Regions from separate parts of the Shigella sp. SIG3 genome, predicted to be linked through region 1. Evidence: predicted binding sites of a transcription regulator. Region 1 holds the regulator's gene; the other holds the start of a gene.
What was found. The regulator CRP, encoded in region 1, controls carbon source genes, mostly activating them, when cyclic AMP is high. The targets are predictions, from matches to a motif close to ATGTGANNNNNNTCACAT.
Positions count from the first base shown of each region.

Region 2: uxuA (mannonate dehydratase) is a predicted target of CRP. The motif match lies at 1,854-1,871, and genes of this name have one in related genera.

Region 1 is NZ_JBQZXE010000003.1:29,872-34,997, reverse strand. It holds gene argD (bifunctional acetylornithine/succinyldiaminopimelate transaminase) at 1-673, shown strand, start outside; gene ACUU1I_RS01465 (YccS/YhfK family putative transporter) at 740-2,830, opposite strand; gene crp (cAMP-activated global transcriptional regulator CRP) at 2,881-3,513, opposite strand; gene ACUU1I_RS01455 (OsmC family protein) at 3,815-4,219, shown strand; gene ACUU1I_RS01450 (phosphoribulokinase) at 4,274-5,126, opposite strand, start outside.
Region 2 is NZ_JBQZXE010000081.1:8,463-13,588, forward strand. It holds gene ACUU1I_RS14250 (fructuronate reductase) at 1-337, opposite strand, end outside; gene uxuA (mannonate dehydratase) at 418-1,602, opposite strand; gene gntP (gluconate permease GntP) at 1,942-3,285, shown strand; gene fimH (type 1 fimbria D-mannose specific adhesin FimH) at 3,536-4,438, opposite strand; gene ACUU1I_RS14270 (fimbrial protein) at 4,458-4,901, opposite strand; partial or broken gene fimF (type 1 fimbria minor subunit FimF) at 4,974-5,126, opposite strand, start outside.

The DNA of each region.
Region 1 (5,126 bases):
GGATGATCACACCTGTGCGGTGGTGGTTGAGCCGATCCAGGGCGAGGGCGGTGTGACGGCAGCGACGCCAGAGTTTTTGCAGGGCTTGCGCGAGCTGTGCGATCAACATCAGGTATTATTGGTGTTTGATGAAGTGCAGTGCGGGATGGGGCGGACTGGCGATTTGTTTGCTTACAGGTACTACGGTGTGACGCCGGATATTCTGACTTCTGCGAAAGCGTTAGGCGGCGGCTTCCCGATTAGCGCCATGCTGACCACGGCGGAAATTGCTTCTGCGTTTCATCCTGGTTCTCACGGTTCCACCTACGGCGGTAATCCTCTGGCCTGTGCAGTAGCGGGCGCGGCGTTTGATATCATCAATACCCCTGAAGTGCTGGAAGGCATTCAGGCGAAACGCCAGCGTTTTGTTGACCATTTGCAGAAGATCGATCAGCAGTACGATGTGTTTAGCGATATTCGCGGTATGGGGCTGTTAATTGGCGCGGAGCTGAAACCACACTACAAAGGTCGGGCGCGTGATTTCCTGTATGCGGGTGCAGAGGTTGGCGTAATGGTGCTGAATGCCGGACCGGATGTGATGCGTTTAGCACCGTCGCTGGTGGTGGAAGATGCGGATATCGATGAGGGGATGCAACGTTTCGCCCACGCGGTGGCGAAGGTGGTTGGGGCGTAAATAAGACGCATCAGGCAAAATATGTCGGATGCGGCGTGAATGCCTTATCCGATGGTTTAGCCTGTATTACGCCTTCGAATCCCGCAACTTGCGACTCAGCCAAATCCCGTGATGCGGTCGCTGACGCCATGCCATCGACGAAATGGTGTGCATGGTGTTCAGATGGCCAATAACCCGCTGTAAATGCTGCTCCAGCGTACCTGCCGCGCCTTCGTGCGGCTGCATCTCCGGCGCATCCATGATATTGGCATCGCCAGAACTACCCGGTTCGTCATACTCCAGTCGCTGCTGACAACGCTGAATGGCGATTTCACAAGACTGTAAATACTCTTGTGCCAGTTCAGGTGGCAATGCCCGGTGTTCCCGCGCCAGCGTGGTCATGGCATTAATATGCTCAACAATAAACTGGCTGTGCGTTACCCACAGTTTCATATCTGCCAGATAATGGCTGTTGAATGCCGGTTCCTGCATCGCCTGATTCAATGAGTTATACAGAGTGTTATGCGCCTGATTTACCCGCATTCTCTGCCAGGCCAGTGGCGTTGGTTGCGGGTCCTCGCTCAGAATCAAGCGAATCGCTTCCTGATAGGCTTCTAAAGCATCATGGGCGTTTTTACGCAATAACCCGCTCTGCCACTGCGGCCACAGCCAGACGGTACCACCGAAAGCAATCAAACAACCAATAATGGTATCGATAAGACGTGGAAGGATGTACTGCTCACCGTTCAGCCACAACAGTTGCAGGGTATACACTGCGGTAATAGTAAAACCGACCGTTGCCCAGCCGTAGTTTTTGCGCAATATCAGGTAGCTGGCGAGGGTGGTAATCAGCATCAACGTCAGGGTGTAACCTTCGGGAATTTTAAAGTGCAGCGCTACGCCCGCAATGATTAACCCGACCACGGTTCCCACGGAGCGATTCACAATCCTCAGACGGGTTGCGCCATAGCCATTTTGTGTCACCAGCAATACCGTCATCAGGATCCAGTACGACTTCGGCAGATGCAGCACGGTGCCCATCAGGCTGGCAACGCTTAACATCACACTGAGTCGTCCGGCATTGCGTAGCGCCGGAGACTTTAGTGACAGATAACTTTTCAGTGCCGGAAGCAACGGCATTCGCCGCTGTTTATCGGCCAGTAAGTCACGGGCATAGAGCGGTTTTTGGGTGCGCAGCACGCGGGCGATGCGGCTGAAATGCCAGTAGCAGAATTGCCCAACCGGATTATCCGGATGCTGGCGGGCGATTTTTTCCAGTGCGCCAATTTGCTTTTCCATCGTAAAACGCGTTGGCAGGCGATGGTAAAGAATGTCATCAGCCAGCACGCGCAGGCGAGCGGCGACGGTTTGCGCATTCCAGCGGATAACTTCTTCCGCATGGCTACGCTCGACCAGTTTTTGCACCTCTTCCGGCTGATGCAAACTGACCGAAATATGTTCCTGCAAATCCAGCGCCTCCTGGAAAATACGCAGCATCCGCTTGTAATCGGTATTGTTTTGCGCGGAAAGCATATGCATTTGCTGATAGCACTGAGTAATTAAATCGACCGCTTTTTGCTGGCGCACCAGCAGCGGTGGCAGCGCTTTTTCAGGATCGGTGTGCTGGGTAAGCAGGCTGTATTTGGCTTCACAATAATCTGCCAGTTCACGGTACAGCAGACTTAGTGACTCGCGCAGCGGTTGTTCGCGCCAGATCCAGAACCAAAACCAGTTAAACAATCCGTACCAGAGAGTGCCCAACGCATAGATGAGCAATGGTTCCCAGACCGGCATGTATCCCGCCAGACTGAGGGTAAAAATGGCGGCGAGCAGCGATGCAGGAAGCAATTTTGCGTGCAATGGCCCCAGCTCAGCAGTGACGCCAAGTACCAGCGTTAATCCGGTCAGCAAAAAGGGCAGGGGAACATCTTTTACCAGTAGCAGCTGTGTCAGTAAGCTACAGGTGGCAAACAGCGACGCACCAATGATTAAGTGTTTGAAAAAACGTTTATGAGGCGTATCAAGGCCCGCAATATTGCAACAGGCAGGAACGAGGGAGAAGAGCAGACCGAATCGTAATTCGCCAAGCATTAACCCAACGGCCACGGGCAAACATAGCACCAGCGTTTGTCGAAGTGCATAGTTGATATCGGGGTGATAAATCAGTCTGCGCCACATCGGGGGAAACAAAATGGCGCGCTACCAGGTAACGCGCCACTCCGACGGGATTAACGAGTGCCGTAAACGACGATGGTTTTACCGTGTGCGGAGATCAGGTTCTGATCTTCCAGCATCTTCAGAATGCGTCCCACGGTTTCACGAGAACAGCCGACAATCTGACCGATTTCCTGACGGGTAATTTTGATTTGCATACCGTCCGGGTGAGTCATAGCATCTGGTTGTTTTGCCAGGTTCAGCAGAGTCTGTGCAATGCGGCCCGTCACGTCGAGGAACGCCAGGTTGCCCACTTTCTCTGAAGTGACTTGCAGACGACGCGCCATCTGTGCAGACAGACGCATCAGAATGTCCGGGTTTACCTGAATCAATTGGCGAAATTTTTTGTACGAAATTTCAGCCACTTCACAGGCGGTTTTCGCACGTACCCATGCGCTACGTTCCTGGCCCTCTTCAAACAGGCCCAGTTCGCCAATAAAATCACCCTGATTCAGATAGGAGAGGATCATTTCTTTACCCTCTTCGTCTTTGATCAGCACTGCCACAGAGCCTTTAACGATGTAGTACAGCGTTTCCGCTTTTTCACCCTGGTGAATAAGCGTGCTCTTGGATGGGTACTTATGAATGTGGCAATGAGACAAGAACCATTCGAGAGTCGGGTCTGTTTGCGGTTTGCCAAGCACCATGCGCGGTTATCCTCTGTTATAAGCTTTCTCCAGAGCCAGATAACGCCGCTGTCTCTGGATTGCCGAAATATGCTTCCCGCTACCTGGGAAGGGGCTATCAACTGTACTGCACGGTAATGTGACGTCCTTTGCATACATGCAGTACATCAATGTATTACTGTAGCATCCTGACTGTTTTAGCATAGCTTTCGCTTTGTGTCTCCTGGTGTCTCGCTTCAGCATGACCCAGGTCGCCTTCCGTTGCGCGATTTGGTTAGTACGCGTACTCTGTCAGGAAAATTGACGCAGTGGAGTAGCAAAAATGCAAGCGCGAGTGAAGTGGGTCGAAGGGTTAACTTTTCTGGGCGAATCCGCCTCTGGTCACCAGATTTTAATGGACGGCAACTCAGGCGATAAAGCACCAAGTCCGATGGAAATGGTGTTGATGGCGGCGGGTGGTTGCAGTGCCATCGATGTGGTTTCGATCCTGCAAAAAGGGCGTCAGGATGTGGTCGATTGTGAAGTAAAATTGACCTCTGAACGCCGCGAAGAGGCACCACGCCTGTTTACGCACATTAATCTGCATTTTATCGTCACCGGTCGCGACCTGAAAGACGCAGCGGTTGCGCGTGCGGTTGATCTCTCTGCCGAGAAATATTGTTCAGTGGCGTTGATGCTGGAAAAAGCGGTGAATATTACTCACTCGTATGAAGTGGTTGCCGCGTGACTTAACTATCCCGTTGTGAAGCCGGATAGTATTTTATCCGGCATAATAGCAAAGTTACTCGATTTTCTTTCCTTCCATCAATCGTTGCACCAGCAGCAGCATAATTAATTCCATTGCCAGCCCCATTTTGCCGCCAGGTACCACTAACGTATTGATGTGGGAAATGAATGAGCCTTGCAACATCGCCAGCAGCCAAGGGAAATCGATCCCTTCCAGATTACGAAAATGGATCACCACAAAGCTTTCATCCAGCGACGGGATACCTTTTGCCGCGAACGGGTTTGAAGTGTCGACGGTGGGAACGCGCTGGAAGTTAAGATGGGTGCGGGAAAACTGCGGTGTGATGTAGTTGATATAGTCTTCCATTGAACGCACTACCGAGTCCATCACTGCTTCTCGTGAGTGCCCGCGCTCGCTGGTGTCGCGGATCAGTTTTTGAATCCACTCAAGGTTAACGATAGGCACTACGCCGACCAGTAAGTCCACATGCTGCGCAACGTTATGCTGTGGCGTGACTACGCCGCCGTGTAAACCTTCATAAAACAGTACATCAGTGGGTTCTGGTAAAGGTTGCCAGGGGGTGAATGTTCCCGGTACCTGATTCCAGGGTACGGCTTCGTCGTAGGTATGCAGATATTTGCGAGATTTCCCTTTGCCGCTCTGACCGTATTCAATGAAGGTTTGTTCCAGCAGGCCGAAGTCGTTCGCTTCGGGGCCGAAGTAGCTGATATGCCGCCCGGCGTCGCGCGCTTTGCGGATCGCCATGTCCATTTCCGGGCGGGTGTAACGGTGAAAACTGTCGCCTTCCACCTCAGCTGCATGCAGATTTAACTGCGCGAATATTTTACGAAACGCGAGGCTGGTGGTGGTGGTCCCCGCGCCGCTGGATCCTGTTACCGCAATGACC
Region 2 (5,126 bases), on a different contig from region 1:
TGAGAATACCTTCGCAGCCGTCGATTTCCGGATGCAGCGCTTCTTTCATCGAACCGATAATTTTCAGCTCGGTGCTTTCTGCGCCTTTTTCCGCTACGGTGTACAGCAGTTGCTGTTTTTTCAGGTTTTCGATCAGCATACGGTCGTTGCCTGGCATCAGGTTAACTTCGCAGATGCCCCAGTCGCTGTCGGTGCTTTCCAGCAGATGATGGGTATACAACGCCTGGTGCGCGCGGTGAAACGCCCCGCAACCGAGATGCACAATGCGTGATTCCAGACGAGAATGATCCCATGACGGGCGGGCAACCGGCAGATTGCTGTCAACAATAGTAGTCATCGTAAACTCCAGAATCCGTCTTCAGAGAGTGACGGCAAGGAAGAAGGAACCGGCACGGCGCGCAGCCATGCCGGTGGGTATTAACGGCTAAAGAAAGCGCGCTGGATCGCCAGTTCGACACCGCGAACTTCGGCCAGGCCTTTCAGACGACCAATTGCGGAGTAACCAGGGTTGGTTTTCTTCTTCAGGTCGTCCAGCATCTGATGACCGTGGTCCGGACGCATCGGGATCAGGTCTTCTTTGCCTTCCGCTTTACGACGGTGTTCTTCTTCAACAATCGCTTTCACCACTTCGTACATATCAACGTCACCGTTCAGGTGCGCCGCTTCGTGGAAGGTTTTCGGGTTATCTTCACGCATGGTGGAGCGCAGATGGGTGAAGTAAATACGCGGACCGAACTGCTTGATCATATCAACCAGATCGTTGTCAGCACGCACGCCGTAGGAACCGGTGCACATGGTGAAACCGTTCGCCATGCTGTTTACGGTATCAACCATCCACTGCATATCTTCAATGGTGGAAACAATGCGCGGCAAGCCGAGGATCGGGCGCGGCGGATCGTCCGGGTGAACCGCCATACGCACGCCAACTTCTTCAGCAACTGGAATAATCGCTTTCAGGAAGACGGCAAAGTTTTCGCGCAGTTTGGCTTTGTCGATATCTTTGTACAGCTCCAGGTGCTTACGGAACTGGTCGAGGGTATACCCTTCTTCCGCGCCCGGCAGACCGGCAATGATGTTACGCGTCAGACGCGCTTTGTCTTCGTCGCTCATAGTGGCGAAGCGTTCAGCTGCCTGAGCAATTTCTTCTTCGGTGTAATCCGCTTCCGCGCCTGGACGTTTCAGGATATGCATTTCGAATGCAGCGAATTCGATCTGGTCGAAGCGCAGAGCTTTGGAGCCGTCTGGCAGCACGTATTCGAGGTCAGTACGGGTCCAGTCGAGCACCGGCATGAAGTTGTAGCACACGGTGCGAATGCCACACTGCGCCAGGTTGCGCAGAGTCTGCTGATAGTTAGCGATCCACTGCTCATAGTTGCCAGTGTGGGTTTTGATATCTTCGTGAATTGGTACGCTTTCTACGACAGACCACACCAGGCCTGCGTCTTCAACGATCGCCTTGCGTTTGAGGATCTCTTCTACGGACCATACTTCGCCGTTCGGGATATGGTGCAGCGCGGTAACCACGCCAGTTGCGCCCGCCTGACGGACATCAGCTAAAGAAACCGGATCGTTTGGGCCGTACCAGCGCCAGGTCTGTTCCATGATTTTTCCTCTTTCACATAGTGGGTTCCACAGCAAAGAGACGCGGAACCTTGGAGTTGTTTAGGTATCCGGATGAACAACCAGACCGCAGCCGTGGCGTTGCATCGGATGAGATGGCGTATAAGTTCTACCTTTTGGTAAGACATGTCAACCCGAACTCTGAAATTGGTTAACCACATCACAAGAATTTCACTCTCATGGTTGTTGCTGCAAATTGCAGCAAAGGGTAATCGATGGTTATTGATCAGAGGATGTGACATTCATCGCAACAATGGTTGACCAATTTGCATGACATGTCGCCCAAAATAACAACGGTTCAACCAAGTAAGGTAAAACGTTATGCATGTGCTTAACATTCTCTGGGTGGTATTCGGCATTGGCCTGATGCTGATACTGAATTTGAAGTTCAAAATCAATTCAATGGTGGCTTTGTTGGTGGCGGCGCTGTCCGTCGGGATGCTGGCAGGCATGGATTTGATGTCGCTGCTGCACACCATGAAAGCGGGCTTCGGCAACACGCTGGGAGAACTGGCTATCATCGTGGTGTTCGGTGCGGTCATCGGTAAATTGATGGTCGACTCCGGCGCGGCTCACCAGATAGCACATACGCTGCTGGCGCGTCTAGGTCTGCGCTATGTTCAGCTGTCGGTGATTATCATCGGCCTTATTTTCGGTCTGGCGATGTTCTATGAAGTGGCCTTTATCATGTTAGCGCCGCTGGTTATTGTTATTGCCGCCGAAGCTAAAATTCCGTTCCTGAAACTGGCGATCCCGGCAGTAGCAGCTGCCACTACCGCACATTCACTGTTCCCACCGCAGCCGGGTCCGGTGGCGCTGGTGAATGCTTATGGCGCGGATATGGGGATGGTTTATATCTATGGCGTACTGGTGACGATCCCAAGTGTAATCTGCGCAGGTCTGATCCTGCCGAAGTTCCTCGGCAATCTTGAGCGCCCAACGCCATCATTCCTGAAAGCAGATCAACCGGTAGATATGAATAATCTGCCCTCTTTCGGCGTTTCGATTCTGGTGCCGCTGATCCCGGCGATCATTATGATCTCTACCACCATCGCCAATATCTGGCTGGTAAAAGATACCCCTGCCTGGGAAGTGGTTAACTTTATTGGTTCCTCGCCGATTGCGATGTTTATTGCGATGGTGGTTGCATTCGTACTCTTTGGCACCGCGCGTGGTCATGACATGCAGTGGGTGATGAACGCTTTTGAAAGCGCGGTGAAGAGTATTGCAATGGTGATTCTGATCATCGGTGCGGGTGGCGTGCTGAAGCAGACCATCATCGACACCGGCATTGGCGACACCATCGGCATGTTGATGTCCCACGGCAATATCTCGCCCTACATTATGGCATGGCTGATCACTGTGCTAATTCGTCTGGCGACGGGTCAGGGTGTCGTTTCGGCGATGACCGCCGCCGGGATTATCAGTGCTGCAATCCTTGATCCAGCAACCGGTCAGCTGGTTGGCGTGAATCCGGCGCTGCTGGTACTGGCGACGGCTGCGGGTTCCAACACCCTCACCCACATTAATGATGCATCTTTCTGGTTGTTCAAAGGTTACTTTGACCTGTCAGTAAAAGACACGTTGAAAACCTGGGGTCTGCTGGAGCTGGTCAACTCCGTGGTTGGGCTGATTATTGTGCTGATTATTAGCATGGTAGCGTAAAAGAACACCAGAGCCTGCCAATGGCAGGCTCAGACTGATGACTAAAGTCTAAAAATGTGCCCGGACAGTCCCCTCGCCCCTCCGGGGAGAGGGTTAGGGTGAGGGGAACAGACCAGTAAAGTGCGCTTTGTTTATGCCAGATGCGACGCTGACGCGTCTTATCTGGCCTACAAAGGGCTAACGTGCAGGTTTTGTAGGTCTGATAGCGTAGCGCCTCAGGTACCAGCATTAGCAATGCGCTGTAATTTTTTTATTGATAAACAAAAGTCACGCCAATAATCGATTGCACATTCCCTGCAGTCACCTGCCCTCCGGTACGTGCGTAATTTGCCGTTAATCCCAGACTTACCGCCGAAGTTCCTACTGCTCCTAACGATACCGTGTTATTCGTTGGAATAATCGTACCGTTGCGCGTCAACTGTACGCCGACGCCCTGCGCTGGTGAAAACGACGCGGTATTGGTGAAAATCGAGTTGCCCGCATCTGCGGTTGTGCCGGAGAGGTAATACCCCAGGTTTTGGCTTTTCGCACAATAAACGGTAAGAGGAATTGGCACTGAACCAGGGTAGTCCGGCAGAGTAACGGTGACATCACGAGCAGAAACATCACAACCGCCAGTGGGCACCACCACATCATTATTGGCGTAAATATTCCACACAAACTGAAAATCATCGCTGTTATAGTTGTTGGTCTGTCGCAAAATAAGCACGGCAATTAATGAACCAGCTTTAATCGCCACCCCGCCCGCACTGCTCACAGGCGTCAAATAAAGCGCCACCGGCCACGGCTTATCCGTTCTCGAATTATAAACAACCCGCGGCGTTTCGCTGGTGGTCGGAAATGGATAGCTACTGCCACTATATTTTACGGTCCCGGAAAAATTAGATAACACGCCGCCGTAAGCCGAGCCTCGTTGCAGTGTGACATAGTCTGTAATGGTTTCCGGATAATCGTTATGGCAAAAGATTTGCGTCGAAAGATCTACGACCAGGTTTTGCCCCACATTCACGACAGGCGCAAGGTTTACATAAACATTAGCGCTGCCACCGCCAATAGGGATAGCGGTACCATTGGCGGTTTTACAGGCGAATGACCAGGCATTTACCGACCAGCCCATCAGCAGTACAGCAAACAGGGTAATAGCTCGTTTCATTACAATTATCTCTTCGGGTTCAGCTGTAGGTATAGGTGATGCTAATCACTGCCTGAATGGTTCCCTGAGTGGCTCCGCCATTTACCGTCAATGCTCTGACCTGTAACGGGAAGTGCGCTGATTGTGAGGAATCATCCACCTGAACTGTTTTGGTTGCGCCAGTATTCAATGTGTTGCCACTGTCATCCTGTAGCTCTAACTGGATGTTTTGCGCGGTCCCCTGGTTTTTATAATATCCGGTGCTGTCGGCTGCCCCGCTGAAGCTGGCAGTGACCCTCGACGTTCCCACCGGACAATTAGTCAACTCAAGCGCAACATCATGCCAGGCCGATGCCGCCCCGGCAGACATAAGACTGAAAGAATAAAGATCGCCGAGATCTACCGTGGCATTGGTGGTGGAAACCGTACACGGTTTGGCGACGACCTTACCGTTCACCGTGATGGTGACATCGGCTGCCTGTATCGTCGCACTTGCGAGCGCCAACATTGCCGCCAATACATACCCACGTTTGCACCATTTCATGAGCATCTCCAGTTACTGATATTCAAGAGTGAAGGTAGCCGTAGCATTGATATGCCCCGCAGTGACAGGCACCTGTGTCGCCATTAGCCGGGCGTAAAAATTCAGCGTATTTGGTTTACCCGGCGTCAGGGTCGTCCACGAAATCGCAGACGATGGAGCATTAAG